One region of the Clostridium sp. CM038 genome, then DNA from elsewhere that is predicted to be linked to it. Evidence: riboswitches for the same ligand, from Rfam matches in the RefSeq annotation. Region 1 holds a riboswitch; each other region holds the start of a gene.
The links. A riboswitch is a leader RNA that binds a small molecule or an ion and turns the genes downstream of it on or off. The one in region 1 is predicted to bind cobalamin.
Positions count from the first base shown of each region.

Region 1 (5,795 bases):
GAATCAAGAATTTGCTTCCTATTTGGGAAAATTAAAAAGGTTAGGTTTTGTAAAATATGAAGAGAAAGAAGCCTTTGTAAAATGTGGAAGTCGTAGCCCTAAATATAATAATAATGTAGTTATGATTTGTGAAGATAAAATACACATTGATTTCAAAGGAATAAAATTAGTAGAGTTGTATAATTACAGTAATTCCGAAATTCAAAGAAAACTGTATAGATGTGGCTAAATGATTAGCCCAAACAGTAAGAAATGAATTATTCGCTATGATATTATTTCAATTTGAATATTTTAAAAGATCCATATAACAATGCAAGTAAACAATAGAATTCCAGCAATGGGGTTCTTTTTTTAATTTATATCATAAGACATATCATAATAACACTATCCTAAAGGTGTTAACATGGTATAATAAGGTATTGGTATAGTAAAAAATAATAAACGGAATGGAGTGATAAAATTGGAATTCAATTTTAATAAAGACTTGAAATTTACTATGGAGCAGACTATTAACAGCAGTGACACCGCAATTTCTTATGGATCTGGAAGTCTAGATGTTTATGCTACTCCAGCTATGACAGCGCTTATGGAGAATGCAGCAACAAATTGTGTTCAACGAAATTTACCTGATGGGTTCACAACCGTCGGTATAGAGATTAGTGTTAAACACATAAAGGCAACACCTGTTGGCGTTAAGGTTAGAGCTGAAGCCTTATTATCAAAGGCAGAAGGCAAAAAATTGTTCTTTAAGGTGGAAGCCTATGATGACATGGGTAAAATAGGTGAAGGAATTCATATAAGGTACATAGTAAATTCTGAAGAATTCATGAAAAAAACAGCACGTTAAATCATAACCTGCGGTTCTGTTCATCATCTTCGATGCTACAATATCACAATTAAGACTGTACCTAACAGGGCAGTCTTTTGTTATGTTAAAAATTAATACTATTTTTAGATACAATAGCAATATAAAAAAGCAGTAGAACTAACTACTGCAATTTTTTAGTTTAACTATATGATTTTTGCTGGCCTTTTGTATATACCACCAGCTTAAAAAAACTGTTAAATCTCCATAATAATTGGAAGAATAATTGGCCTACGCTTTGTTTTTTCATACAAATATCGCTCTGTGGATTTTTTTATATTAGATTTTAATACATACCATTCAATAATTTTCTTGTCTAAGCACTTATTAAGCTCAACCCTAACAATTTCTTTTACTTCACTAATTAATTCATCCGATTCCTTTGCATATATAAATCCGCGAGTTATTATGTCTGGTCCCGCAATAATACTATAAGATTCGCGTTCTAAAGTAACCACAACAGTGAGCATGCCATCTTCTGCTAAGTGCTTTCTATCTCTAAGCACTATGCTTCCAACATCCCCAACACCAAGTCCATCTACAAATACAGATCCAGTGTGTACCCGTCCTGTTACTTTAGCTTCATCCTTTGTAAGTTCTAAAACCTGCCCTGTTTCCATAGTAAATATATCTTTGCCTTGCATACCTAATTCTTGTGCTAACTTAGCATGGTGACTTAAATGTCTGTATTCACCATGAACTGGCATAAAATATTTAGGATGAACTAATGCGTGAATTAATTTCAATTCTTCTTGATATGCGTGACCGGATACATGCACTTCTTCTAAATCCTCATAAATTACCTCTGCCCCTTTTTTGAATAGCTCATTGATTACTCTAGATATAAGTTTCTCATTGCCTGGAATTGGAGATGCAGAAATAACAAATAAATCCTCTGGTTCAAGGGTGATTTTCCTATGAGTAGCAAAAGCCATTCTAGCAAGTCCTGCCATAGGTTCGCCCTGACTTCCGGTAGTTATTATTGTAATATTTTTATTGTGGTAATTTTGCATATCATCTATACCTATAATGTAACCTTCTGGTACATGGAGATATCCAAGTTCAATAGCTACTTGTGAGATATTGTCCATACTCCTCCCACTAAAAACAATTTTTCTACCATGTTTCACAGAGGCGTCTACGATCTGCTGTATTCTGTGAATATTTGAAGCAAATGTAGCTACAATAACCCTTCCCTCTGCATTAGAAATTATTCTAGTTAGAGTCTTCCCTATAGTTTTTTCAGAAATTGTATGCCCTTCACGTTCCACATTCGTGCTATCCGCCATAAGAAGTAGCACGCCCTCTTTACCTAAATTTGAGATACGTTCAAGATCCATGACCAATCCATCAATGGGGGTATAATCAATTTTGAAATCACCAGTATGTAATATAACACCTAGTGGTGAGTGGATGGCAATAGCACAGGAGTCTGCTATGCTGTGAGTAACCCTTATGAATTCAACTTTAAGATTTTGTAGTTCTATTGTTTCTCCAGCATTTACATTGTGAAGTTCACAATTAGATAATATATTGTGCTCCTTTAGTTTATTTTCAATTAGCCCTAACGTTAACCTAGTACCATAAATAGGTACATTCAATTGTTTTAGAATGTACGGAAGCGACCCTATATGATCTTCATGTCCATGAGTTAAAAAAATACCTTTTACTTTTTCTGCATTATTTTTTAAATAAGTTATATCTGGAATTACTAAATCTACACCATACATTTCCTCATCAGGAAAGGCTATACCACAGTCTATAACAATGATTTCATTCGCATATTCAAAAGCTGTTATATTCTTACCTATTTCTCCAAGGCCTCCTAAAGGAATAACCTTTATACTTTCCTCGTTTTTCACTAAATTCTCCCCTTCATTTATATCAATTATATTATTAATATTATTTTCTTTATTTTGCCTCGAATTATAAAATTAATACCTTTATGGGAGAATTTTTTTTGCTTTTTTATAATCATTTTATTTATACCAACGTTGTAATTTTATTTGAACTAAACACAGAATATACATAAACATTATAGTATAATAATATTATCTATATAAAAATAGATTTCATTATATTATAAATTTTATTTTTTGGAGGTATTACCATGAAAATAGCTGTAATAGACGCACAAGGGGCTGGTCTTGGTCAAACAATCATAAAAAAAATTCGTAAAGAAATTAGCCTAGATATCTATATTGTTGCACTTGGTACAAATACATTTGCTTGTTCAAATATGGTAAGAGCTGGTGCAAATATTGGTATAAGTGGAGAGGAATCAATTTGCTCATTTTGCAAGAAAAATAAAATTGATAGCATAATCGGTCCAATTGGAATAATATGTAGTGGTGGCATTAACGGTGAAATTACCCCCATGATTGCCACGTCAATATTTAATATGGATTGTACTAAATATATACTTCCACTACAAAAACATGGTATTTATATACCAGGCACAAGGAATATGCAAATCAAGGATATAATTGAAGAGATTGTACTTGATATAAAAAGTAATATAAAATATCATTTTATATAAGAAGGTTTATACATAATATTTAAAAGACTTTATTAATTCTTGGGTTAAGACTTCTGTCGGTATTCCATAACTAACAATTTTGCCTGCTTTCATGGCATAAATATTGTTAATCCGCTCTATTAGCTATCTAAAATTTTTATTTAATGTTTTAAGGATTTAAATCCGTATCCAAAGACTTCATAAATATTATTCACTGTTACAAAAGCATCCTTATCAACAAATTTTATGAATTTTTTAAGTGTTATAAACTCCCTTCTTCCTACTATAACCACAACAACTTCTTTATCCTCATCTGAAAAATCCCCTACTCCGTTATATACAGTAGATGTTTTATCTAGCTTTTCTCTTATATATTTTCTTATCTTATCGCTGTTCTTACTTATAATTGTAACTTCTTTGCACACATTTATTCCATCTATGATGTGGTCTATAAGAAAGCCATTAATTATAACTCCGAGCATTGCATATAATGATAGCTTAATTCCAAAAGCAAAAACTGCCATTAAAATTATAATTAAATCACATATTAAAACTCCTTTTCCTAAATTTATATGAAAAAATTCATTTAATATCTTAGCTAAGATATCTGTCCCCCCTGTTGAAGCGTTTTGATCAAAGACTATAGCTGTACCTATTCCTGATATTAGTATTCCAAATATAAGTTCCAGTAAAATATCTCCTGTAATTGAATTATTAATAGGTATAAACTTTTGAAATACAATTATAATACCTCCTACACCAAAGCTTGCATACACACTTTTTCCACCAAAACTCTTTCCGATAGCAATAAATGCTATTACAAACAAAATAAGGTTTATTATCATCATTATCCAACCTACGGATAACCCCCCTGTAAATTTATTTATAACTATTGCTAATCCATTCGCCCCACCTGTCGCTAAATTATTTGGCATTAAAAAGAAATATAAACCTGCTGATACCATAAGCATTCCTATGTTTATAAGCGCAAATTCCTTTATCTTTATTTGCATAATATGCCTCCTTATAATTATCAATTGTATTACCTATCCTCTGTAAAATAATCATAATTTCTTTCTCAACGAAAAATTAAGCCCTTTAGCATTTATGCTAAGGGCTTGATAATAATACCAACCATATTTGTAAAAAATGCAAAATTTAAAATGCATTTTCATACAAATATGCGTCACACCCCCTATCACTCGTAGCGTTCTTGGTGTATTAATGAAGGCAGGTCTTCTGACTTTGGATCATAGTCGCTTTAATCCTTCCCAACAAAATTGTCAGTGGTATAATTTAAAGCTTCTCACCATTACAGCGGCGGGACCGTTCAGGCTTTTCACCTGGTTCCCTTTTAAATGAAATGCAAAACATCTCATACCTTTATATGCTATATTAAATTACTTTCTTTTAATCTCTTCCATAAAACCTTTTTTAATTGAGCTTTATTTATAACAGAGTTTTTATTAAATTCTTCCACAATAACCATATCGGCTTCTCTATTTCCTGTTATATTGACAATAAATTCTTTGCCTAAGTTTTTGTACATATTCATAATAATTCCCCCTTCAAACTCTAAATATTATTAACTTAATTTTAGAATTTGAGGTGTTTATAATCAAAACTCTATACCCTCTCTAGATGGTATTCCTTCGTTAAAATAATGTTTAATATCCTTCATCTCAGTTACAAGGTTTGCTTTATCTATTATAGCTTTAGGTACGTCTCTCCCTGTTAAAATCAATTCTATATTACCAGGTTTATTCTCCATTAATTCTAGTAGTTGTTCTTCACTTATTAGTTGATTGTTCAACGCTCCCATTACCTCATCCATGATAAGTATGTCGCATTTTTCTTCTTTTAATGCTTCCCTGCAAAATTCATACCCCTTTTGTACTTCTTCTTTTAATTCATTTTTTTCCTCTGCATTTAACGTCCAAAAAAAACCTCTTTTTTTCTCAAACCTAAATATATTAAAAAAGGGAGCCAATTTTTTTGCACTTTCAATTTCACCAGTTTTACTTCCCTTCAAAAACTGTACCATAAATACAGTATATCCATTTCCTGCTGCACGTACAGCTAGTCCTACAGCTGCAGTCGTTTTCCCCTTGCCATTCCCCGTATAAATTTGAACATATCCGTTTTTTAATTTCCCCATTATATTCATTTCTCCTTTTATTAGCATATGCATACATATGCTTTATTATCTCAGGGTTATCTTATATTTTTTTATTTTATATTGCAAATCTTGTCTTGAAATACTTAATTCTCTTGATGTTTTGCTAACATTGTTTTCGTTTTTATTCAGTGTTTTTTCAATAATTCCCTTTTCAATATCAGCCATATAGCTAACCAACTCGAACCTCTTTTCTACATTTACCACCATATTTTGAAAACACCTCCCTATCTCTC
Region 1 covers NZ_CM143651.1:508,394-514,188, reverse strand. The annotation lists gene ACWJKS_RS02345 (hypothetical protein) at 1-229, shown strand, start outside; gene ACWJKS_RS02340 (thioesterase family protein) at 461-847, shown strand; gene ACWJKS_RS02335 (ribonuclease J) at 1,063-2,727, opposite strand; gene ACWJKS_RS02330 (DUF3842 family protein) at 2,976-3,404, shown strand; gene ACWJKS_RS02325 (YitT family protein) at 3,545-4,396, opposite strand; cobalamin riboswitch at 4,596-4,783, opposite strand; gene ACWJKS_RS02320 (hypothetical protein) at 4,774-4,938, opposite strand; gene ACWJKS_RS02315 (cob(I)yrinic acid a,c-diamide adenosyltransferase) at 5,002-5,541, opposite strand; gene ACWJKS_RS02310 (helix-turn-helix domain-containing protein) at 5,587-5,769, opposite strand.

Region 2 (5,795 bases), 1.4 Mb from region 1:
GTTGGCATCATGGATATCGCCTAACATATCTATGTCATACACTTCATATAAGGGGTTTTCACTTACTATTTCTTCAATGTCCCTTGGTACAGCTAAATCAAATAATAATAAATGTTTGCTCGGTAACTCCTTTAAGTGAACCACAGTGTGAGGGGCCGTTGTACAAGATATAACACAATCCACCTTTTCATAATATTTATGTATGTCGTTAAACGGTATCATTTTCACCCTCGGATCTTCTATATTAGCCTTATGAATATCCCTAACTGCAATATATAGTAAATTTATTTTTCCCTCTAGTATATATTTTGAAGTTAATTCTCCTACCGCTCCATAGCCTAAAATCATAAAATTTTTGTGTCCCCTATCTATTGCTTCTTTAACTACCATAGAAGATGAAGAAACCGGTATCTCACTTATTTTAGATTTATTTCTAAACTTCTTGCCACAAGCGATAGCATTTTCAAAAAGTCTTTGAAGTTCCTTTTTAGTTGATTTTGAACCTTTTGCAGCTTCATAAGCATCCCTAACTTGCCCTAAAATTTGGTCCTCTCCAAGTAATAGTGAATCAAACCCACAGACCACATCCATTAAATGTTGTATTGCTTTTTCTTCCTTATAATTTTCTACACACTTTATTAAAGACCTATCCCAATTTAATGCCTTAAAAATCTTATCAACAATCTCTTCATCCTTAGATTTAAAATATATCTCTGTCCTGTTGCAGGTACTTAAAATAACTGCCTCTTCGCAAATATTTAAAAGTTCCTCTAAGCACTTTCCTTGGCGTTTTGGTATAATTGAGAGTTTTTCTCTAATTTCTATTTTCACATCATGCTTTAGCCCTATAAGTTGTATCATTATATCATCTCCAAAAATACATCACTATTACTAATATTTCATATATACGCATATTTCATATAACATGCATATTATTATTAAATAAAACATTGCCCCATACATTAATTTTATTGTATCTATTATATGTTCTTTCCCCAAATCGTTTATTTTGTTTCCTATTGTTGGTTTATACATTTTTTCTCCAAAATATTCATTCGTACCACCTAGTCTAACTCCCATAGCCCCCGCTGCTGCTCCTTCTGGATAAGCACAATTAGGACTTTTATGATTTTTTCTATCTCTTATCATCACTTTTATACTGCAAGCAATATTTCCTCGAACAAGTGGTGATGCCAAACAGATTAAAAATCCTGTTATTCTTGCTGGTATAAAATTAAATACATCGTCTGTTTTAGCTGGAAAGAAACCAATATATTTATATTTTTCATTCATATATCCAAGCATTGAATCCATGGTATTTATGCCCTTATACATCATAGCTAAAGGTGCTCCCCCTAATAATGCATAGAGAATAGGGGCTATAACACCATCTGCTGTATTCTCTGCAATGGTCTCCACATCAGCTCTTACTATTTCATACTCAGTAAGGGTTTTTGTATCTCTCCCTACAAGGTACGATAATTTAACTCTTGCGTCATAAATATCATTATTAACTAAAGAATCATAAACCTTCTTACCTTCTTTATGAAGGCATCTAGCAGCTATTGTCGTCCAAAGCAATATTATATTGAGAATATGGTACAACCAAAAAAACTTATTAGAAATTCTCAAAATTATAAAAGGCACTAAAAAACTAGAAAGTGCTACTATAACTACAATAATTCCGCCAAAAACTTTAATTTGACCATTAGTTTTACATATCGTTCTGCCTAACTTATCTAATTTAGAAATAAGCTTTCCTATATAAATCACCGGATGTTTAAACCAATATGGATCTCCAATTAATAAGTCTAACATTACCGCTAAAATTAAATCTATTATGTTCGTCTGAAATAGTATTGCCATTTTAATTCCTCACTATCTTATACTGTTATAATTTTTTAAATAGTTGTTAACTGTCCCTAACTTTTTCTTTTTATTCCTATGATTTTATAGATTGAATCCATATCTACATTATCTCTAACTATATCTGCTAGCTTGTCTAATTCTTTTTCTCTTAGATTTTCATAAACCTTAGATTTTTTAGGTTCCATAGCTTTTTTTACCCTTAAAGTATTAATCATATGTTCTCTAAACTCTACTCCATCAAAAACTCCATGAATATATGTACCCATAACATTTCCACCTGCATTTATTGCTCCATCGAAGGATGACGTATCAGAACCATTCTTATCATAGATTTCAAAAAGTGGTTTTGCATTATGACCATATTTACAAATTCCCATATGTATTTCGTAACCATAAGTTTCTATACTAGTATCCCTAATGTTAATGCTACGAGCCTTTACTCTTGTAGTTATTTTCTCATCTTCAAATATTGTGTCTACGTCTAAAAGCTTCATACCCTCTGTTTCTTTTGAATTTCCCTCTAAGCCATTAGGGTCACTTAAGCTATTTCCTAACATTTGATAGCCTCCACAAATGCCTAATACGTTACCTTGTACACTATATTGCTGAACCGCTTCTGCAAGTCCCGAATTTCTTAAAGAAATTAAATCATCAATAGTATTTTTTGTTCCCGGTATGATAAGGAGGTCTGGTGTGCCCAATTCTCCTTTAGTTGTAACAAATCTAACTGATACATCTTCTTCAGCCTTTAATGCGTCTAAATCCGTAAAATTCGATATATGTGGAAGCTTTATTACAGCAATATCAATAGGTGCAGTAATTTTTTTGTTAAATTCTACTGCACCATCTTCATCTTCGAGTTCCAATCTAAAATAAGGAACTACTCCTGCACATGGAATATGTATAATATCCTCAAGCATTGTAAGTCCTGGCTTTAAGATTTCTAAATCTCCTCTAAACTTATTAATAATAGTGGCTTTAACTCTTTTTTTCTCGGCCTCATTAAGCAAAAGCAAAGTCCCTGCTAGTGACGCAAATACTCCACCCTTATCTATATCTCCTGCGAGTATCACAGGTGCATCTATAAGTTCCGCCATTCCCATATTCACTATATCTCTATCTCTTAAATTAATTTCTGCTGGGCTACCTGCTCCTTCCATTACTATAATATCAAACTTCTTCTCTAATTCTTCAAACTGCTTTTTTAACATGTCTTTGAATTCCAATTTCATATTATGATATTCCATAGCTGTACTATTCCCAAAAACCTTTCCATTAACGATAATTTGGCACTTTTTATCCGAGGTAGGTTTTAATAAAATCGGATTCATATATACCTCTGGCTCCAATCCTGCGGCATAGGCTTGAAGCACCTGCGCACGTCCCATTTCTTTTCCATCCAATGTAATATAAGAATTCAATGACATATTCTGTGACTTAAAAGGACATACTGAAAACCCATCTTGCACAAAAATTCTGCAAAGTGCTGTTACTAATATGCTTTTTCCTACTGATGAAGCGGTTCCTTGAACCATTACTTTAGCCATTACTATTTCTCCTTTCTTCCTGCTTGTATTCTTATTTGGCACACAACAAAAAAACAGCAAGCTTGCGCACCTGCTGTTATGTACAAATTTTTCATTGCACTAACTTGAATTCTACAGTTCTTTCCCGCCGAAAGCTTAATATTACTAATTTAGGCAGGTCTCCTGGCTCTTGATACACTTTCTCTTATCACTTTCCCTTTCAGGTAGTTATATAAGATTTTCTCTCAATTACAGTAGCGGGGGCTGCTGTGGAATTACACCACATTCCCTTTTCACCTTACTAATCATATACTAAAGTAGCTGCATCCACTTTAGTGGCTGATTAATAAAAGGCACCTAAACAAATCTATTCATTTTTAACTAATATAATTCATAATTTTCATTTTTAAAATTTTCAATTTAATACATTTCTATGTAATTAAGTTTATAGCATTATGTTAATCCTGTCAATAAATAAGAATCTAAAATGCTTAAGCCTCATATGGTTATAAGTTATCTCCTGCGAAGCTGCAACAGTTCCACAGGAGATGCATTAATTCGCTAAATTAATTTTGCCTGTAGAAACATAGCTTGTTTGCCTATTTCTGTGAATTTAGCTTCATATTCTGTAACTACGTTATCTTTAAAATCACTCTTATGCAAATCATAGGCTGAAAATAATATTTCAAACCCACACTCTTTGAAATAATCTACTGATTCTTCGAATAACTCTGTATCATCTGTTTTGAACCAAACTTCAGATTCCGGTTTTAAGAATTTCTTATAGCTCGTCAAGAACTTAGTATGAGTTAATCTTCTTTTATTATGTCTGTCTTTTGGCCAAGGATTACAAAAATTTATATAAATTCTGCTTATCTCATCTTTTGCAAACACATCATCAATAAGCATAATGTTCATTGGCATAAGACGTACATTTATGTCTTGTTCCCCTTCAACTTCTCTTACTTCTATAACTTTTCTAAGGGCAAATACCAGAACCTCATCTTTTAAATCAATGCCTACAAAATTGATATCGAGATCTCTCCTGGACTTTTCTGATATAAATCTACCTTTACCGCAACCTAGTTCTAGATGAATTGCATTGTTATTTTTAAACTCTTCATTCCATTTTCCTTTGTGATCATATTGGTGAGTTATTACAATATGACTAGTTTCCAGCTCTGGCCTAGCCCAATATTTTTTTCTTAAGCGCATATATTTTTCTCCTTACATTCTAAATAATAAAAAATCACTATATGATTTTCTTAGCTTTATATTAATATTAAAACATCCCTGCAATATTTAAAAATTGTTTAAATAACCATAACCCTGGCGCTTGCACGATATAAGTAAAAATTGATTGTCCACCAGGTAATATAGGCAATATTAACACCATAAATATTAAGAATTGATACCTATAAATTGTATCTGGTAAATTGTAAAAAAACTTTGGGAACAAATCCCTAACTATATGAGATCCATCAAATCCCGGTATTGGCACTAAATTAAGAAAAAACAAAATACAATTTAGGTACCCTGTAATTATTAAAATTTGGCTAATAATAGTATATAATCCACCATGAATTGGTGGAAATTTCGAAAATAACACAGTAAGAATTGCAAATACAAACCCTAGAATTAGATTAGCAATTGGGCCTGCAACTGAAACTTTCAAATCATCCTTATAATAATTTTTAAATGCACTAGGATTTGTCTGAACAGGCTTTGCCCAACCAAACCCTACTAATATAATCATAAGAAATCCCATTGGATCTATATGTGCGATTGGATTCAGCGTAAGTCTCCCTTGAAATCGCGGAGTTTTGTCTCCTAACCTATCTGCTACGATAGCATGCGCATACTCATGAAAAGTAAATGCTAATAAAATTGCCGGTATCATCAAAATCTTATTTAATATTTGTTGTGTATCCAAATTTATTCCTCCTTATACTCCTACATGGTAGGCAATGTTAATCGCTACTCACCTTGCTAATGCATCTTTGACTTGTTATTTTTTAAGATGTCTACTATCCTATTATAACAAAGTTTATTGTTATTTTGAATTGAATATTCTTAAAATAAAATAATATATCACCACAACTATATCCTTATGAATTAACTTATATCTTCAGATTATAGAAAAAACCTTATCTTAAAAAGATAAGGTCTTAAATAAAACATCATAGTATCGACTACTTAAAAAGAACAAAAGATACTTCTTTATTATTAACCAATGATACTATTCCCTTAGTATACAATTGCAATAATTCTCCTTTATAGCTAGTTTCAGTTCCAGAACTAATATCTTTTATTACAGCTTTCATTGCATCATTTTGATAGACCTTACCAAGAGATGTAACGAATAGATCATTTTTTTTAGAAGGTTTTTGTAAATCAATC
Region 2 covers NZ_CM143651.1:3,197,640-3,203,434, forward strand. The annotation lists gene hemA (glutamyl-tRNA reductase) at 1-861, opposite strand, end outside; gene cbiB (adenosylcobinamide-phosphate synthase CbiB) at 892-1,842, opposite strand; gene ACWJKS_RS14680 (cobyric acid synthase) at 1,923-3,416, opposite strand; cobalamin riboswitch at 3,552-3,766, opposite strand; gene trmB (tRNA (guanosine(46)-N7)-methyltransferase TrmB) at 3,957-4,610, opposite strand; gene ACWJKS_RS14690 (site-2 protease family protein) at 4,678-5,295, opposite strand; gene ACWJKS_RS14695 (hypothetical protein) at 5,588-5,795, opposite strand, start outside.
Region 2: it holds a riboswitch for cobalamin, as region 1 does, so the genes downstream of both, ACWJKS_RS14680 (cobyric acid synthase) here and ACWJKS_RS02325 (YitT family protein) in region 1, are expected to answer to the same signal.

Region 3 (5,795 bases), 300 kb from region 1:
AATGGGGATATAAGCATTATAAAATATGAATATGGTAATTTATATATTGATGCTATTATTCATAATGCATAGTTAGAAAATTGATTTGAGGTATATTTAGTTCTTGACGATTAACTTTAAAATTAAAATAAACATTACTATTTAGGAAAGAGGTGAGCTTTGCAAGGACAAGTCTTTGCGAGCAAATAAAATGAGAGAATATTTAAATGATTTTTTACTGTTTTTCCAATTCTTCACACGGATACCTATAAATAAAAGTTTAAACTGTGACAAGGAAAACTTTAGGCGGGGATCTGTATTTTTTCCGGTGGTAGGATTATTTATAGGAATTGTCCAGTGGATAACTTATTATATATTAATAAAAGTGCTGCCAGTAGATATTACAGCAATATTTGTAGTTATTATACCGATAGTTATTACTGGAGGATTACATGTGGATGGACTTGGAGATACTTGTGATGGTTTCTTTTCGTTTAAAGGAGACAAACATAAAATAATAGAAATTATGAAGGACAGCACAGTAGGCACTTATGCAACTATTGCTATAGTATTTGATATGTTAGCACGATATGCAGCGGTCTGCACTATCATAGGAAAGAATTTACCACTCATATTAATTGCAACGCCAATAATTGCAAGATTTACCGTTGTTTTTATATCTTTTATTGGTAAGAATGCTAAAGAAACAGGCTCGGGTAATATATTTATTGGAAATATTGACATCAAAAGGGTGGTAATTTCAGGTATTATAACTATTGTATTTGGAACCTTATTAATAGGATTTAACAAAAGTGTTATATTGATACTATCAGCGTTACTTTTAAGTTTCCTATTTAATAAGTTTTGCGAGAGTAAAATTACGGGACTTACGGGAGATAGCTTAGGAGCTAATAATGAATTAGTTGAAATTCTAACTATGATCTTATTTATAGCAATAAGTTAAGATAAGATAATGGGGACGGTTAACAATTATTTATATTATAATTGGGTGCAAGTTGTTTATGGAAACTTGTACCTTTTTATCGTTGAATTAATTTATTGAACACTAATTTTAATTATTTTTATATTATACATAAGTAAAATGTATATTTTTGATACTTGTCCATAATTAAATGCATATATCCATCTGTTATTCTAATTTTTTTTATTTAATATAACAGATTTAATAAATAGGTAGGTTAAAGTAAATAATTAGAATGAATTTTAATGATTGTCATTAAGTTATTAATCATAATATTGAAGATTATATTAATAAATTATTACTAAGCATAACGTTTAATAAAATCCATGATAATATTCTCATATTTATCTTCTGTTCCAATTAATTCGATGCCAATAGTGCTTAATTTTGATACTCTAGCCTGTGTAATGTTTCCAAGAGTGCTGGATATATATAGCTAGATTTAAAATTACAGAGGTTCCTCATTAGAACAACGGTTAAGGCTTTTGCCCGTACAAGCTTTCTGCTGTACTTCATATAAAGATGAGTCTTTGATACATTCATCTTTGACGCTATATATTCTATTATATCTTCTGGCTTAAAGTTCCTTACAAGTATTTTTCGTTCACATTTATACTCTGATTTTTCATCTTTAAATTCTATTTCTTGTTTTAATTTTTCTCCATTACAGCGAAAGACAAGATTATAGTAATTCTTTCTTGCATTTTTTAGGTTATTACCAAAAGAGCTCATAATAAATCCATAATCAACTAATTTAAAAGAATCATGTCTTTTTCCTAAAAATATGGCTAGACTAGAAAAAGCATATTTTTCAGGACAATTTTTATATTCATCTATATCCGTAGGATTATTGTGTATATATAGAGATAAAGTCTTCAAATATCGTTCATTATTAACTATTTTACTCTTAAATCTATCTTTAAAAAGATGTCCTTCCCTTTTATATTTTTTATTAAAGTACATTGCATAAGAAAAATTTATTCCATGCATTGCCTTTGATATATCAGTACCATTAGCATCAATCATTAAATGAGAATGGTTATCCATAAGACAGTAACCGTAGATTTTAAAATTATAGAGATATTTATACTTTTTTACAAGTGATAAATACTTGTTCTTATCCTCATCATCCTTGAATAAATTTATTTCGCTGATACTTTTGCACATAATATGAAATATCGAGTCATCTGTTTTTTCTCTTGCCTTTCTTGGCATTAAAATCACCCTTCCTCATAGATTTTTATTTGAATTATTGCCTATGAATCGGGATGATATTCATAATCTTAAGCTAATATATATATATAAATAATTTAAATAGTTGTTAACCGTCCCTAACTATTTTTGTGAATCATTTTTTTGCCTATTAAACTAAGGAGACACTCTAAATATTGACAGTACGGCTTAAATATAATAAACTAGAATTAATAGAGAATTGAATATGATTTTAGGTGCCTTGAAATAGGTGAAAAGGGAATGCGGTTTAAATCCGCAGCAGCCCCCGCTACTGTAATTGATGAAAAACTTTTAAATGCTACTTCGTAAATTAAAAATGAGGAAGGATAATTAAAGGAAGAATCAAAAGCCAGGAGACCTGCCTAAATGATGTTAACAAGCTTTCGGAGGGAAAGAACTATTTAATTATGGATTAATTAAAAAGTAGTCGCTATCGTATGCGTACTATTTTTTTTGTTTTAAAAAGCATTATATGTAAATGTTATGATAGATTTCGGAAAATATTTAGCAAGGTGGATGATCGAAATGAAGAAGGCAATTTTAATTGTAAGTTTTGGAACAACACATGAAGATGCAAGAAAAGTAACTATCGATGCAATAGAAGATAAAATAAGACATACTTTTGAAGAGTATGATATAAGAAGAGCATTTACTTCACATATTATTCTTAGAGTACTTAAGCATAGGGATAATATTCATGTAGATACTCCAGAAGAAGCTTTGGAAAAGTTAAAAAGCGAAGGATATAATGAGGTAATTGTTCAGCCTTTGCATGTTATTCCTGGAGTAGAATTTGATTATATAAATAATGTAGTTAATAGATACAAAGAATGTAAAGCATTTAAAAATATCTTAATAGGAAGACCTCTTTTATGTTTTAAGGGAGAAGAAGCAGGCGTGCCAGATGATTACTCAATAATGGTGGATGCTCTATCAAAGCAATTGCAACCAATGGATACAGTAATTTTGATGGGGCATGGTACAAACCATATTGCAAATGCAGTATATTGCTGTTTTGAAAGCGTTTTAAGGGATAGAGGTTTTAACAATGTCCATGTAGCAACCGTGGAAGGGTATCCAACTTTGGAAAGAGTAATACCTAATGTTACGACTCAGAGTATTAGCGAAGTCACTTTAATGCCACTACTGCTCGTAGCAGGAGACCATGCCAAGAATGACATGGCGGGAGATGCAGAGGACTCCTGGAAGAGTATTTTAGAGGCAAAAGGGTTTAAAGTTAAAATATATCTGCATGGGTTAGGGGAAAATAGTGACGTTCAAGACATTTATATACAGCACATTAATGATGTAATTAATGAAAAGTTTAAGAATGTAGGGAAAACACATAAGGGAAATTAAAATTCTGCGTAAGTTATAAGTAACTAAAGTACGGTAGATGAGAGTTACAAGTAGAAAGGAAGGTATTCAATGATACATGGTGGAGATGTTTATACTAATGGATTACTTGAGGGGCGAGAATTAATAGATTACAGTTCTAATATTAATCCATTAGGGGTTCCTAAAAGTTTCACTGATAACATTAGTGAAGCCGTAGATGCTTTAACAAGATATCCAGATATTCAATATAGGGAGGTATTGAAAGAATTAAAAGAATACATTGATTGCCCAAAAGAATATTTTGTTTTAGGAAATGGGGCTGCAGAAATAATTGACTTAGTTATAGCTTGTCATAAAAATCTACTAATTGTGGTGCCATCTTTTGTAGAGTACGAAATTGATGCTAAAAAGTGGAATTGTAGTATAGAGTATTCTTATTTAAAAGAGAAGATTAATGAGAATACCTTATTAAAGCATGAATATGCTGAGCTTTCCTATGATTATGAGGATATTCTTAATAGATTACAGAGTGTAGAAGGTGTGGTTTTAGGTAATCCAAATAACCCCAATGGCAATATCATAAATAAGGCTGAGTTTCAAAAAATTCTTGAATATTGTGAATGTAACGACAAAGTCATAATAATAGATGAGGCTTTTATAGAATTTACTGGAGATTCACAGCACAGTTTCAGTGAAAAAGTTAAAACATACAAATGTTTATTTATAATAAGAGCATTAACCAAATTTTTTGCGATGCCTGGTATAAGGTTTGGGTATGGAATAAGTAGTAACGTAGACCTATTAAAAAAAGTTAAAGAAAAACAAAACCCCTGGAACATAAACTGTTTTGCAGAAATGGCTGCACGTCATGTGTTAAAAGATAACGTTTATATTGAAAAAAGCAAAGAGTGGATAAGAGCGGAAAGGCCTAGGTTTATAAGATCACTTGAAAATATTTCATTTATAGATAAAGTGTATTTAACCTATGGAAATTATGTATTATGCAAATTAAAAGGACTGGACTCAGAGACACTTTATAAACTATGCCTAGCTCAAGGATTTGTTATAAGAAAAGCAGATAATTTTAGAGGACTAGATAAACAATATGTAAGGCTTGCTATTAAGGATAATGATAGGAATGGAAAATTGATTAAGTGTTTGAAAAACTTAGAATTGATAGTGAAAACATTGGGGACAGTTAACAACTAATTGCACATTAGGGGATAGTCCGCAAAAGGATGTGAATATAAATGAAGAGTATAGTCATAGCTTCAGATTCAAGTGGTGGTGGTAAGACCACAGTAACACTCGGAATTATGAAAGCGTTTAAAAATAGGGGATTTGAGATACAAGGGTATAAAGTAGGACCTGATTATATAGACTCAGCTTTTCATACAAAGATAACAGGTAAAGGTTCAAGAAATTTGGATTTGTATCTTATGGGAGAGGCGGGAGTTAAGGCTAGCTTTTCTAGAGGATGCGGAGAATTGGGTGTGGTCGAAGGTGTAATGGGTTTATATGATGGAAAAGGCATAAATACATCCTATTCTACGTATCACGTGTCAAAGGTTTTAGACTTGCCTATCATACTTGTATTGTCTCCAAAGGCTCAGGTAGCAACCCTCTGTGCAGAAATTAATGGAATAGTAAATTTTAAAGATGCGAATATAAAGGGCATAATACTAAATAATATAACAGAAAATTATTATAAGTTACTTAAGGCAGCAATTAAAGAAAACTGTAACTTGAAAGTGTTAGGCTATCTTCCAAAAGATGAACGATTAAGCTTAAAAAGTAGGCACTTAGGGCTAATTCAAAGCAGTGAAACAGAGGATTTAGATGAGAAAATTGAAATCTGTGCCAAGTTATTAGAAAAGCATTTGGATATGGATTTATTGTTAGAACAATTTAAAGAAAGTGAAAGGCATATAGATGATTTCCATGTGGAGAATAAGGGGAAAAGGATAGCGGTAGCCTATGACAAGGCCTTTAGTTTTTATTATAAAGAAAACTTAGAGCTTCTAGAGGAAATGGGACAAGTTATATATTTTAGTCCAATTAAAGATAAGAAGCTACCCAGTAATATTGATTTTCTTTACATAGGTGGAGGGTACCCTGAGGTTTTTATAAAGGAGCTATCTGAAAATACATCAATGCTTGGCAGTATAAAAAAAGCTCTTGATAATGGGCTACACTGTTACGCCGAATGTGGAGGATTAATGTATCTTACTGAGGGAGAAAAACTGCAAGGCGAAGAAAAAAT
Region 3 covers NZ_CM143651.1:805,003-810,797, forward strand. The annotation lists gene cobC (alpha-ribazole phosphatase) at 1-72, shown strand, start outside; gene cobS (adenosylcobinamide-GDP ribazoletransferase) at 191-943, shown strand; gene ACWJKS_RS03640 (transposase) at 1,343-2,176, opposite strand; cobalamin riboswitch at 2,390-2,574, shown strand; gene ACWJKS_RS03645 (sirohydrochlorin cobaltochelatase) at 2,720-3,553, shown strand; gene ACWJKS_RS03650 (pyridoxal phosphate-dependent aminotransferase) at 3,623-4,741, shown strand; gene ACWJKS_RS03655 (cobyrinate a,c-diamide synthase) at 4,783-5,795, shown strand, end outside.
Region 3: it holds a riboswitch for cobalamin, as region 1 does, so the genes downstream of both, ACWJKS_RS03645 (sirohydrochlorin cobaltochelatase) here and ACWJKS_RS02325 (YitT family protein) in region 1, are expected to answer to the same signal.

Region 4 (5,795 bases), 1.1 Mb from region 1:
TTGTACAATGTTAAGTGACTAAACCAACACAAGTACAGGAGGATTTCAAATGAGTCAATCAAATTTTATCACAGAGAACAAAAAAGGTAAACACCTAACATATGAGGATCGTATAAAGATAGAGACATTATACAAAATGGGGCTAAATTCAAGCTGTATTGCGGAGCAAATAGGTGGACGTTCAGAGCGTACAATAAGGCGTGAAATTGCTAAAGGAATAGTAGAATTATTGAATAGTGATTTAACCACTCGAATGGAATATAGCGCAGAAATTGGGCAGTCAGAACATGACAGACAAGGCACAGCAAAAGGGCCTGCATTGAAAATAGGGAAAGATCACAAATTGGTGAAGTACTTAGAAAAAGCCATTGGTAAATATGGCGAATCTCCGTATGCAGCTATTCAAAATATAACAAATAAAGATCTACAATTCGAAACAACTATTTGCTTCAAAACTGTGTATAACTATTTGGATAATAATTTATTCTTAAACATAAGTAACAAAGATCTGCCTGTTAAAAAGAATGCCAAAAAGAGAAACTATAAAAAAATAAGGCCGGCGTATAACAATACCAAAGGAACAAGTATATCAGAAAGACCTACAGCGGTAGCTGCACGTGATGAGATAGGGCACTGGGAAATGGACACCGTAGTAGGAAAGCAGGGTACGAAGACTGTATTAATGGTATTAAGCGAAAGAGTAACTCGCAAGGAGTTAATCTTTAAAATACCTTCTAAATCACAGGTCGCTGTTGTGAAGGAATTGGACAAATTGGAGCGTAAAATGGGAATGGCATTCTCAAAAACATTTAAAACAATCACCTGTGATAACGGCTGTGAGAACCTTGATTTCGAGGGTATTGAGACCTCAGTAAGGAATAAACGAAAGAGAACTAAAGTATATTATGCCCATCCATATAGTTCATGGGAACGAGGCACAAACGAGAATATCAATAAAATGATACGACGATTTATCCCAAAAGGTGTGGATATTTCAGCATTCTCTAAAAAACAAATTATGCAAATACAGCACTGGATCAACAATTATCCAAGAAGGATTTTTAACGGTCTATCTGCTAATATGATGGAACGGAAAACCATTACAACTTAACATTATATTTTTCTTGAAAATTTCGGACATTTTATATTGCAATCTACATTAGAAAGTAGGTAGAATGATTTACATTGCTTTAATATTTTTTTGATGTTACAATAAAAATAGTCAACTTAATAAAAATTAAATATTGTTTTAGGTGCCCTGTAACAGGGGTTAAAAGGGAAAGTGATTATAAAACCACTGCAGCCCACCGCTACTGTATTAGAGGATGAAATCCAAAGAACCATTGGGAAACTGAGAAGGTTGGAGAGTAAGATGATGCTAAAGCCAGTAAACCTGCCTATTGCTTGAAATTTTAGTCTTCGGAGGGAGGATGAAAAATGCGTGATTTAACAATAATATTGGGTTATCCAATATGTGAAAAATTTAATTGCATTATTCCACATCCTTGAGATGTGGTTTTTTTATTTTCTGATTTTTTTACATTAGAGTATATCATTAAAATAATAAGGAGCATACTATGAAAAAAATTATACTTATAACAGGTGGAGCAAGGAGTGGGAAAAGTACATATGCTGAGAAGCTAGCCAAAGAAGAGAAGGGCAACGTACTTTATATTGCAACTTCAATTCCGTTTGATGATGAAATGAAGGACAGAGTAAAAAAACATAAAGAAAGAAGACCAGCTAATTGGTATACCTTTGAAGGCTATAAGAATTTAAAACAGGTATTCTATAACGAAGAAATGCAGTTTGATACGATTTTATTAGATTGTATTACAATAATGACTACAAATCTTATGTTTGATGAAGCGGGGGATAATTTCGATGATCTTAATAATCAAGCTATAAGCGCAATGGAAAAAGGGATTTTACAAGAGGTAGCAGTATTTCTTGACGAAGCAGAAAAAAACTTAAAAACAATAATTCTTGTAACTAACGAAATTGGCTCTGGAATTGTACCAGAATACAAGATGGCAAGGGTTTTTAGAGATATTGCGGGTAGAGTTAATCAGTATATTGCATCAAGGGCTCAGGAAGTTCACATGGTGGTTTGTGGTATCCCAATTAAAATTAAATAAGTAATTAAAAAAATAAAATTTATGGAGGCAACTTATGTTTAAAAGAAAAGGTATAATAAGTCTAGTTTTAGCTGTTTTTGTTTGTGTTGTATTTAGCGCGTGTGGCAGCAAAGGTGAGAATAAAGGGTCTCTTAATACTACTAAAAAGGAAACTAACGCTGTAGTATATCCGCTAAAGGTAGTTGACTCATATAATAGAACGGTTATCATTGAAAAAGAACCTAAAAGAATTATTACAATTGCACCAAATATAACAGAGGGAATATATGCACTTGGTAAAGGAAGCAGTGTAGTTGGTAGAAGTGATTACGATGATTACCCAGCTCAGGCCCTTAAGGTTACATCTGTTGGTGACTTATTGCAACCAAGTGTAGAGAAAATTGTTGAATTAAAACCTGATGTAGTTATTGTATCAGCTCTTTTTGATAAGGCTATTATTAAAAAATTAGAGGCTCTTAATGTAAAGGTTGTAGCGCTTGGTGGTGAAGAAAATTTTAATGGTGTGTATGACACAATGTCAAAACTTGGTCAGGTTGTAAATGCTAGTGGGGAAGCCCAGACAATAATATCAGATATGAAAAGGAAAGTTGCAGAAATAACTGATAAGGTTAAGGATGCTAAGAAGCCAACAGTGTACTATGTAGCAGGATTTGGCAAGAGTGGTGATTTTACAGCAGGAAAAGATACATTTATAGGTAGTATGATAGACATTGCTGGCGGAAAAAATGCTGCGGGCGACGTAGTTGGTTGGAACTACAGTGTAGAAAAGCTTGTAGAAAAGAATCCTGATGTGCTAATTTGTTCAAAGCTCTATGATTCAAAAAAAGGTATAAAAGCTACCAATGGTTACAAAGATTTGAATGCAGTTAAGAACGGCAAATTATTGGAGATTGATGAAAACATTATTGTTAGGCAGGGACCGAGACTTGCAGAAGGACTTGAAGCAATTGCTAAACTAGTTCATCCTGAACTTTTTAAATAAAAGGGGTTAAATAACCATGACGTTTATAGAAAATAAGAGTTATTATCGACGAGTTTTTGCAGTAGGGGTATTTTTACTCCTAATTGTAATGATTGTAGCAACAAATTTTGGGGTAGCAGATATTTCTTTAAAACAGACAGCCCTAATTATTATAAGCAAAATTCCAATATTAAATAACAGTGTATCCTTAGATGGAATTAATCCTACATCTGCAATCATATTGGTAAAGTTAAGACTTCCTAGAATCATTTTATCCTGTTTAGTAGGAGCAGCACTTTCAGTGGTTGGTACCTCTTTTCAGGGTATTTTCAAAAATCCAATGGCAGATCCATTTATTCTCGGAGTTTCATCAGGGGCTGCACTTGGGGCCACTATAACCATGGTTTTTCTTAATGAAATCAATTTTTTAGGGATGAGCATGGTGGCATTCAATGCTTTTGTAGGTGCTATAATAACTACTTTTCTGGTTTATAATATTGCGAGAGTCGGTACTAAAGTTCCAGTTACCACACTTTTACTATCGGGTGTTGCCATAAATTATTTATTATCATCCATTATTTCATTAATGATGACCTTTAATAGAGATAATATTGAAAAAATAGTTATGTGGACGATGGGAAGTTTTTCAACAGCTGGATATCACGAGGTAATTTTACTGTTTATAATAGTAGTTCCCTCAATTTTATTTATTTTTACATTTTCAAGAGATCTGAATATCATGGTTCTTGGAGAAGAGAGTGCTAGAAGTCTTGGTGTAGATGTAAATGGATTAAAAAAGTATATACTTTTAATAAGTACTTTGATGGTGGCAGCAGTCGTATCTGTAAGTGGAATAATTGGATTTGTAGGTCTTATAGTGCCGCACTCTATTAGAATGATTTTTGGACCAGATAATAGGGTGGTTATACCATTTTCTGCACTTGGGGGAGCTATATTTTTAATAATTTGCGATACGCTTGCAAGAGCAGTAGTGCCTCCATCAGAAATACCAGTAGGAATTATTACTTCAATTTTTGGAGTTCCATTTTTTATATATTTATTATATAGAACAAAGAAGAAGGCGATGTAATTGATAGAGATAAATAACGTAAGTTTTTCCTTTGAACAGGAAGTATTAAAGGATATTAGTATAAACATAGAAAGAGGAAAATTTCACACTATTCTAGGTCCAAATGGTTCAGGTAAAACTACACTTCTAAGGATATTATCAAAATCACTGCAACCTGAAAAAGGTGAAGTTTTTATTGATGAAAAGGACTTAGCCCAAATGAAATCAAAGGTTTTAGCAAAGAAAATAGCAGTGGTACCGCAAAGCACAGAAATCGAATTCGATATTTCAGTACAAGATATAGTTCTTATGGGAAGAACGCCTCATATTTCTAGATTCTGCTCAGAAAGTGAAAAAGATATGGAAATAGCTATAAAAGCTATGAAAATGACAAACACTTGGGGTCTTAGAAATAAAAGCATAAATGCATTAAGTGGCGGAGAAAGACAACGAGTGGTAGTGGCAAGAGCGATTGCCCAAGAAACAGGAATAATTCTTTTAGATGAGCCTATTTCTCACCTAGACATTCATCATCAAATTGAAATGATGAATCAATTAAAACAATTAAATGAAAATAAAAACATAACAATTATTGCTGTGCTACATGATTTGAACATAGCGGCTGCATATGGCAATCATATGATACTAATGCATGATTGCTTAGTTTACAAAGATGGAACTCCAGAGGAAGTATTAACAGAAGATATAATTAAAGAGGTTTACGGATTAGATGTATATATAACTAAAAATCCTAAAACGGGTAAAACTTTTATTATGCCATTTTAGTAGCAAGGGTAATCCTTTGCTACATTTATTTTTTTGAAACAATATGGGAAAAGAGATATAATGGAGGAAGGGGGATAATAAAAATGATATCCTACAGATATTTTAGTCGGTGTAGCTTTAGGGCTTATATGTTGTAGAATAATAATATACCCTTTTAATAAAGTAAACAATAATACCAAGGCTAGTATATAATAGAAAGAGGTGACAAGGTTAATATTAGTACTTAATGGAATTGCAGTTTACAAAATGATAAGGTAATTCTCTTGGGCACTTATCATTATGCTTACGAAAAAAAAATACTAGAGATGAAGGTGGCTTTATTATGGGCATTTTAGTTTTATTAACAATCATTTCTCCTTATACGACCATAATACCATTATTATATATGATATATATGGTGTTATTTAAAAAAATTAAGATAGATAAAAATTATTGGAATATAGGACTTTGTTTACTATTTATTTGGTCTTTAATAGTAGGAGTTATAAATTATAGTTTTACATCAATTGTTGCATCGTTTGCTCTCTTTATATATCTATGTGTTAGTATTTTTTTGCAAAATTATTGTAAAAATGAAAATATGGTGGAAAAGATATATATGCATTTAGTGTTTTTTTCTCTGTTCTCAGCAATTTTTGGAATTATTGAGAAAGTGTTATATGAGTATTTTAATTTTAATATTTGGGGGGGATTTCTTCAAAGTACAGCTCAGCCAGCAGTTAATGGTAGAATATATAGCACCTTTGGTAATCCTAATGTAGCGGGGAACTGGTTTGCTATAATGATTCTTGTAGGTATTTATTTTTGTAGCATTAAATCAAAAACTGCAAAATTATTTTAT
Region 4 covers NZ_CM143651.1:1,599,397-1,605,191, forward strand. The annotation lists gene ACWJKS_RS07285 (IS30 family transposase) at 50-1,111, shown strand; cobalamin riboswitch at 1,235-1,415, shown strand; gene cobU (bifunctional adenosylcobinamide kinase/adenosylcobinamide-phosphate guanylyltransferase) at 1,578-2,138, shown strand; gene ACWJKS_RS07295 (ABC transporter substrate-binding protein) at 2,173-3,120, shown strand; gene ACWJKS_RS07300 (FecCD family ABC transporter permease) at 3,137-4,189, shown strand; gene ACWJKS_RS07305 (ABC transporter ATP-binding protein) at 4,190-4,954, shown strand; gene ACWJKS_RS07310 (O-antigen ligase family protein) at 5,277-5,795, shown strand, end outside.
Region 4: it holds a riboswitch for cobalamin, as region 1 does, so the genes downstream of both, cobU (bifunctional adenosylcobinamide kinase/adenosylcobinamide-phosphate guanylyltransferase) here and ACWJKS_RS02325 (YitT family protein) in region 1, are expected to answer to the same signal.